DNA from 2 places in the Marinobacter flavimaris genome. Region 2 is predicted to be linked to the other one. Evidence: riboswitches for the same ligand, from Rfam matches in the RefSeq annotation. Region 2 holds a riboswitch; the other holds the start of a gene.
What was found. Region 2 has a riboswitch for cobalamin ahead of ACGK9W_RS17930 (TonB-dependent siderophore receptor). Riboswitches for the same ligand answer to the same signal wherever they lie in the genome.

Region 1: another riboswitch for cobalamin. It lies ahead of ACGK9W_RS16470 (ribonucleoside-diphosphate reductase subunit alpha); the one in region 2 lies ahead of ACGK9W_RS17930 (TonB-dependent siderophore receptor).

The regions. Positions count from the first base shown of each region.
Region 1 is NZ_CP171359.1:3,511,551-3,514,965, forward strand. Features, by position in the region: gene ACGK9W_RS16470 (ribonucleoside-diphosphate reductase subunit alpha) at 1-1,288, opposite strand, end outside; cobalamin riboswitch at 1,416-1,624, opposite strand; gene ACGK9W_RS16475 (DUF3047 domain-containing protein) at 1,748-2,479, shown strand; gene ACGK9W_RS16480 (ABC transporter substrate-binding protein) at 2,493-3,329, opposite strand.
Region 2 is NZ_CP171359.1:3,845,446-3,848,860, forward strand. Features, by position in the region: gene ACGK9W_RS17925 (putative nucleotidyltransferase substrate binding domain-containing protein) at 1-1,179, opposite strand, end outside; cobalamin riboswitch at 1,302-1,525, shown strand; gene ACGK9W_RS17930 (TonB-dependent siderophore receptor) at 1,660-3,415, shown strand, end outside.

The DNA.
Region 1 (3,415 bases), 330 kb from region 2:
CACCTTTACGTTTGCCGCCCTGGTTGACCGCCACGGCGGTGTCGTTGACTACTTTCAGGAAGGGCACCACGCCCTGGCTCTGGCCGTTGGTTCCTTTGATGTGGGAGCCCAGCGCACGGACTGGCGTCCAGTCGTTACCCAGACCGCCAGCCCATTTCGACAGCATGGCGTTATCACGGATGGCGCCGTAGATGTCTTCAAGATCGTCGCCCACCGTCGTCAGGTAACAGGAGGACAGCTGAGAATGGCGGGTACCGCTGTTGAACAGCGTGGGTGTGGACGCCATGTAGTCAAACGACGACAGCAGATTGTAGAACTCGATGGCCCGGGCATTCGGGTCATCTTCGCGCAGGGCCAGGCCCATGGCAACGCGCATGAAAAATACCTGGGGCAATTCCAGGCGGGCCTTGTTCCAGTGCAGGAAGTAACGGTCGTACAGGGTTTGCAGACCCAGGAAGCCGAACTGCAGATCCCGTTCCGGCTGAAGGGCGGCACCCAGGCGCTCCAGATCAAAGGCGGCCAGAGCGTCATCCAGCAATTCGTACCGGATTCCCGCTTCGACAAAGGCGCTCAGTGCCTGTGGATAAATCTCAGCCAATGGCAGACTGATGGGCAGGCCCAACGCGGCGGCATTCTCCAGACGCAGCTGTTCCAGCAGTAGACGAGCGGTGACCGCGCTGTAGTCCGGCTCCCGCTCAATCCGGCTGCGGGCCGTCATGATCAGGGCCGACAGCACGTCTTCCTCGGCGATGCCGTCGTAGAGGTTGGTCAGGGCATCGTCCACCAGGGAATCACCGTCGATGCCCTCCAGCCCTGTGGCGGCCTTTTCCACCTGCAGTTTCATCAGGCCCAGATCCAGCGGAGCAATCTCGCCACTGGTCTTTTTCACCGTCAGATGGGGGTGCGCCTCAACCGGCGCATGGCGGGCGCGCTCGCGGGCATGCTCTTCCCGATACAGGACGTAGGCGCGGGCCACCTTCTGTTCTTCGGCCCGCATCAGGGCCAGTTCCACCTGATCCTGGATGTCTTCGATATGCACCTTGCCACCGGCCTTCAGGCGACGGCTAATCGCCTGGATGACCTGGTCGGTCACCCGGTGTACCGCGTCATTGATACGCGCGGAACCGGCGGCGGTGTCGCCCTCAACAGCGAGGAACGCTTTGGTTACGGCGATGCTGATCTTCGAGGGGTCGAAGCCCACAAGCGTGCCGTTGCGCTTGATGACCTGAAGGGATTCGGTGTCCGTGTGCGAGGTTGGCCGGGGTTCGGCCAGGGCTGAGGCAGACATGCAGTGTTCTCCTGAATACGCGTTGAGTTCCTTTCACCATCGCGTACGCAGGGGCACACCTCGCCATGGGAATGGCTGGGCATAACCGGTCTGCTCACCCTGGGTCGCGAAGGTGCAGTCAGGAGCTTTGAAGCTCCGTATCCCTGGCAGGTCTTCGGACTCAGGGGCGTGAATCGTTCGATTCGGCCTCGTGTGGCGACTTCCCGGCTTTCGCCAGTGTCTTGATGCCACGCTTGTTCCCCAATACCGCTGCGCGTCAGTTCCGGAGTCTCACCGGATTCCCGATACCAGAATGGCTGAGATGATCACACGTTGACCGAGTTGGTTACGCGCTGATCACTACATCTGGTATTTGACCAAGGATAGAAACACTATATACAGGTCCACTTTTCAGGACAAGGCACTTTCCGGTAAAAGATCTGTCTGCAACGGAAACACCCTGACAAGAGGAGAGGCACTATGGAGAAGGTCGGATACAAAAGAATCTGGGGCCCGCTCCTCATTTCCATGCTGCTGTCTGCACCGGTCAGTTCGCAAGAGAGTACATTGACACCCTTCTCCCAGATGCAGTCCCTGAACGATGGCTGGGAACCCCTGGAATTCCCCAAGATAGATCAGCTCAGCCGCTATGAACTGACAACCGAATACGGTCAGCAGGTCGTGCGGGCGACCACGGACGGCGGTGCGTCGGGACTGATCGCACGGGTCAGGCTGGAGCCAACCGATTCGCTGATTCTGCAATGGTGCTGGAAGGTCTCGAATGTCTTCGAAAACGGGGATGCCCGGGAAAAGTCCGGGGACGATTACCCGGCCAGAATCTATGTGGCGTTCGAGTTCCAGCCCGAGAAGGCGGGGTTTTTCGAGCGCGCCAAACGCAAGACCGTCGAGGTGTTATTCGGTGAGTCCCTGCCGGGCAATGCCCTCAACTACATCTGGGCCAATACTCTCCCGAAGGGCGAGATTGTGCCCAACCCGTACACCGAGAAAACCATGATGATTGCCGTGAATTCCGGATCAGAACAGGTCGGCGAATGGGTCACGGTGGAGCGGGATATCATGGCCGATTATCGGGAAGCGTTTGGCGAGGAACCGCCACCGGTCGTGGGCATTGCCATCATGTCGGATTCGGACAACACCGGTGAAAAGGCCACGGCCTGGTATGGGGACATCCTTCTGAACCCGGATTCCTGAGCCCTGAACACTACTAACGGTATTGCTCGGGAAATCCGGGGATCACAAAGCTTTCTCCAAGGTTTCGTATCGGCGGCACTTCACCCTTTTCAGCCAGACGGATGTAGGCATCATTGAACTCTTCCCGCAGGATCGCTGCCCGGGGATTGGCCAGCGAGAACAGCCAGGTCAGATTCCTCAAACGGATCGCCGATTCACGGATTTTCTCGTCTTTGGGCATGGTCAGGGTTTCCACGACCGGATCCCGATGCCCAAACAGGTAATGGCCTCGGCCAAGCTTGAGCATTTCCAGAGCAGCCCGATAGTTTGGAGCCTGGGTGACGTCAATCGAACCTTCCGCCTCCAGCCAGTACAAGAGCCCTCCATAGGTGTACCCGCCTATCGTGATGACGGTCTTGCCCTGCAGTTGATCAAAATGTGTAAGTGGTTCGGTTCCCTCCAGATACCAGGCACTGAGCTGGGTCGCGAGGGGAGTGACCCAGGTCTCAAGAACTTCACCGTTAAGGGCAGGAACGTTGGCCGAACCTGGCCAAACGTCAATTCTACCGTTGCGCAGATACAGGTATACCCGGCTGATGGGCAAGAAGAGAAATTCCGGCTCGTAACCCGCTTCCACAGCGATCTTCCGGGTAAGCTCTATAAAGCTGCCAGCAGGGCGGCCATCGCTGGCCTGATAGGTAATGGGGGGAAACTCCACATAGGCAATGCGCAGAGTCTTGTTTACGGATTCCGACGCGCCAAGGGAGGCGGACGTAAATAATAAACCTACCAGCAATATCCAAAGCCGGACAACGGTCAAATGCATGGCTTCAGAGAGTCGGGAAGAATGGACCGGGCAGTTTCTGGGCATGGAATCCGTATTGTTCGGGTCTGTTTAGCCAAAGATTAACAGACCCGGAAAGATCTGCACTGACACCGCCCGCAAAAATCCGAACA
Region 2 (3,415 bases):
GCTGACAAATTTCGCCAGCGCCAGGAAGTATTCGTCGTGTTCTTCCGGCACAAAGCTGTCGTCCAGGATCATGGCGCTATCCTGGTCCGTGACCACCAGCTGCTCGTCCCGCGCCATGGAGCCGAGGGCCATAAAGCAGTAGGGCACGGGTGGGGGGCCGAGTTTCTCCTCGCCCAGCGCCAGCAGACGTTGTGTAAAGCTGCGCCCGATGCCGGCCATGGCACTGCCAATCATGTGGGAGTTGGCATCTTCGTTCACCATGCGAACAAAGCTGTCCCGCACATCCAGGCTGATCTTCTTCAGCCCTTTTACATCCTGCTGATGGTAGATGTTGCTGACCAGGTATAGGCTGCTCTGACTCTCGTACTTTACGATGTCAGACAGCGCAATCACCCCGCGAACCTCATCCCGATCCATCACCGGAAGATGGTGCACATTGTTGTGCAGCATGGTGAGCATGGCCTCGAATATGAACATGTTCGAGCGGATGGTGATCAGATCCTCCGACATGATCTCGCTGATCGGAGTTTCCGAGGCCAGGGCTTCGCTAAGGGCCCGGGTGCGCAGGTCCCGGTCGGTAATGATGCCCTTGAGCAGGGGCTTTTCACCTTCCTCGTCCATCAGCAGCAGTGCGGAGACGCCGTTTTCGGTCATGATCCGCGCCGCTTCCTGCAGGCGAACGGTGTGGGGCGCTGATACCGGCTCCCGGGCAATCAACCGGGTAACCTTGGATGTCATCAGTTGGTTGGACTTTTCCCGACGGGAAACGGCAGAGCGCAGGCGACTGCGGTCTTCAATCTCGACGAAATCGGCGAAGTTGTCCTCATTTTCCCACAGGTACTGGAAGATTTCTCCCGGAATCTTGTAGACCAGTGTGTCTTCCAGGGCTTTTGCCGGAAATCGCACTTTCCGGTTCATCAGGAGGCCAAACTGGCCGAATATTTCGCCTTCGCTGATGCGGTTATACAGCTCGCCCGAACGCCGATAGATTTCTACCGCGCCACTGCGCACGTAATAAAGCCAGTTACTGGGCTCGCCGAATTCCAGGATCTGGCTGCCGGCCTTGAAGTAGACTACCTCAATACCGCCCACCACCCTGTCGAGCAGCTCCTCGGTCATCTCGTCAAACGGCGAGTATTGAGCCATGTGATTGCGGATGTCGACCAGCTCGGCCTGCATAAAACTCCCTGTTTTGGCGAAGAAAAAATGATTGTCAGTCATGGAATATAGCAGTGGCAGAGGCCTGCGACCATGTCGACCTTTGATGGATTTCATTGACCGCTTACCCCGGTGTTGCTAGCCTTGCCACACTTTTTTCAGGTGCCCGTCGCAAAGCGCGACGGGTGAAACGGGAAATCGGTGAGCCTGGTCACGCCAGTGCAAGTCCGATGCTGCCCCCGCAACGGTAAGCAGGACAACGGCAATCTGTGCGCCACTGTGTCGCCAAGACATGGGAAGGTGATTGCCCGGGAACCCAGAGTTCCGCCTGCCAGCCCGGAGACCGGCCTGGAAAAACACCCGATGTTGCGGTGGGCAACCTGGGTGGGTGATATGCCGGTTCCGCATTCCTGACACCAGTCTACCGCCTGCCCCCATTCCCTGTTCCGCAACAAAACCCAGATTCCCGTGCGGGTGCGCGCGGAGTGCGGAGCAAGTTTCATGTTCAGAATTCAAAGCCCTGTTTTACTGGCCGGCGTTGCCATGGCCGCCCTGCCTCTGGCCGTTTCGGCCCAGTCTGCCCCTGAATCCGATGCCCTGGATCCCATCGTGGTTACCGCGACACTGGGGCCGAAGACCGTTGGGGAGAGCCTGTCTTCGGTTACGGTCATCGAGAAGGAGGATATTGATCGGCAACAGCCCGCGGAATTCCGCGACCTGCTGCGCGCCCAGCCGGGGATCAACGTGGTGTCGGACGGCAGTTACGGCAAGACTACCAGCGTATTCCTGCGTGGCGCTGGCAGCTCAGGTACCGTGCTGCTTCTCGATGGTATCCGCCTGCGCTCGGCCTCTGCGGGTATCCCACCCTGGCAGTTTTTGCCTCCCGAATTGATGGAACGGGTTGAGCTGGTGCGAGGTGCGAAGAGTTCCCTCTACGGTGCCGATGCGGTGGGTGGTGTCATCCAGGCGTTCACCCTGGAACCGGAGGCCGGGCGCCAGGGTTGGGGCGAGCTGAAAGGCGGTTCCCATGAAACCCGTGAGGCAACGGCCGGGCTGGCTGGCCGGGAAGGCCGTTCGTCGTTCCTGGCCGGTGGCGTTTATTCGGATACCGATGGCACGAACCTGCGTGCTGGCGGCGAGGACAAAGGATTCCGGAACGCTGGTGGCCTGGCCAAACTGAGCCACAGTTTTGACCAGGGCGGCGGCGCAGGACTGACGGTTTTCCAGTCTGAAGGTAATACCGAGTTTGAAGGCGGTGATACCGATTTCCTGATTCGTGCCATGGGGCTGCATCTGGAAGCGGTTGCCAGTGACTACTGGCGTACACGTATCCAGTTCTCGGAAGCTCGCGACGAACAGGATACCTTCGGAGCCAATCCCAGCACGTTCGACACCCTGTCTCGCTCCGCGCGCTGGGAAAACACCCTGACGGCCGGTGTTCATGAGCTGGTTCTGGGTACGGAGGTCATGCTTGACGAAGTGGATGGCACCAGCAATTTCACAGAAGACAGCCGGACCAACAGCGCGGTTTTCGGTCAGGGCCGTTTGAACTTTGATGCCACCGATCTGATGCTCAGTCTGCGTCTGGATGACAACGAGGCCTATGGCAAAGAGGAGACTGGCGGTGTGGCCTTCGGTCACCAGCTGGACCGCGCCCATCGCTTTCGCCTCAGCTATGCGACATCGTTCCGGGCACCCACCTTTAATGACCTTTACCTGACGGTGCCGTTCTACACCGGTAATCCTGACCTCGATGCGGAAGAGGGGCAGATGGTCGAAGCCGGTTTCTCCGGGCGATATGACCGGTGGTACTGGGACATTGCGCTTTATCAGAACGACGTGAAAGACCTGATTACCTACGTGTCGGACCCGGTGACCTTTGAGGGCACCATGGAAAACGTCGAGACGGCCAGAATCCGTGGCGTTGAGGTTTCTTCCGGTATCGAGACGGCTGACTGGAATCTGGCGGCAGCAGTAACCTACGCGGATACCGAGAATCGCGATACCGGCGCCCGTTTACCACGCCGCGCGGAAAAAAACGTGCGTCTGGATATTGATCGCCTGTTCTCCCAGTGGTCGGTGGGCGCCAGCTTTATTGCCGAGAGTGACCGCTATAACGATGCGGCAAATACCAGTCTGCTGCCGGGCTATGGCACGGTAGACCTGAGAGCGGCCTGGAATTTCCAGCCTGGCTGGTCGGCCTCATTCAAGGTCGATAACATGCTGGATCGTCGGTATGCCACCAGCATCGGATATG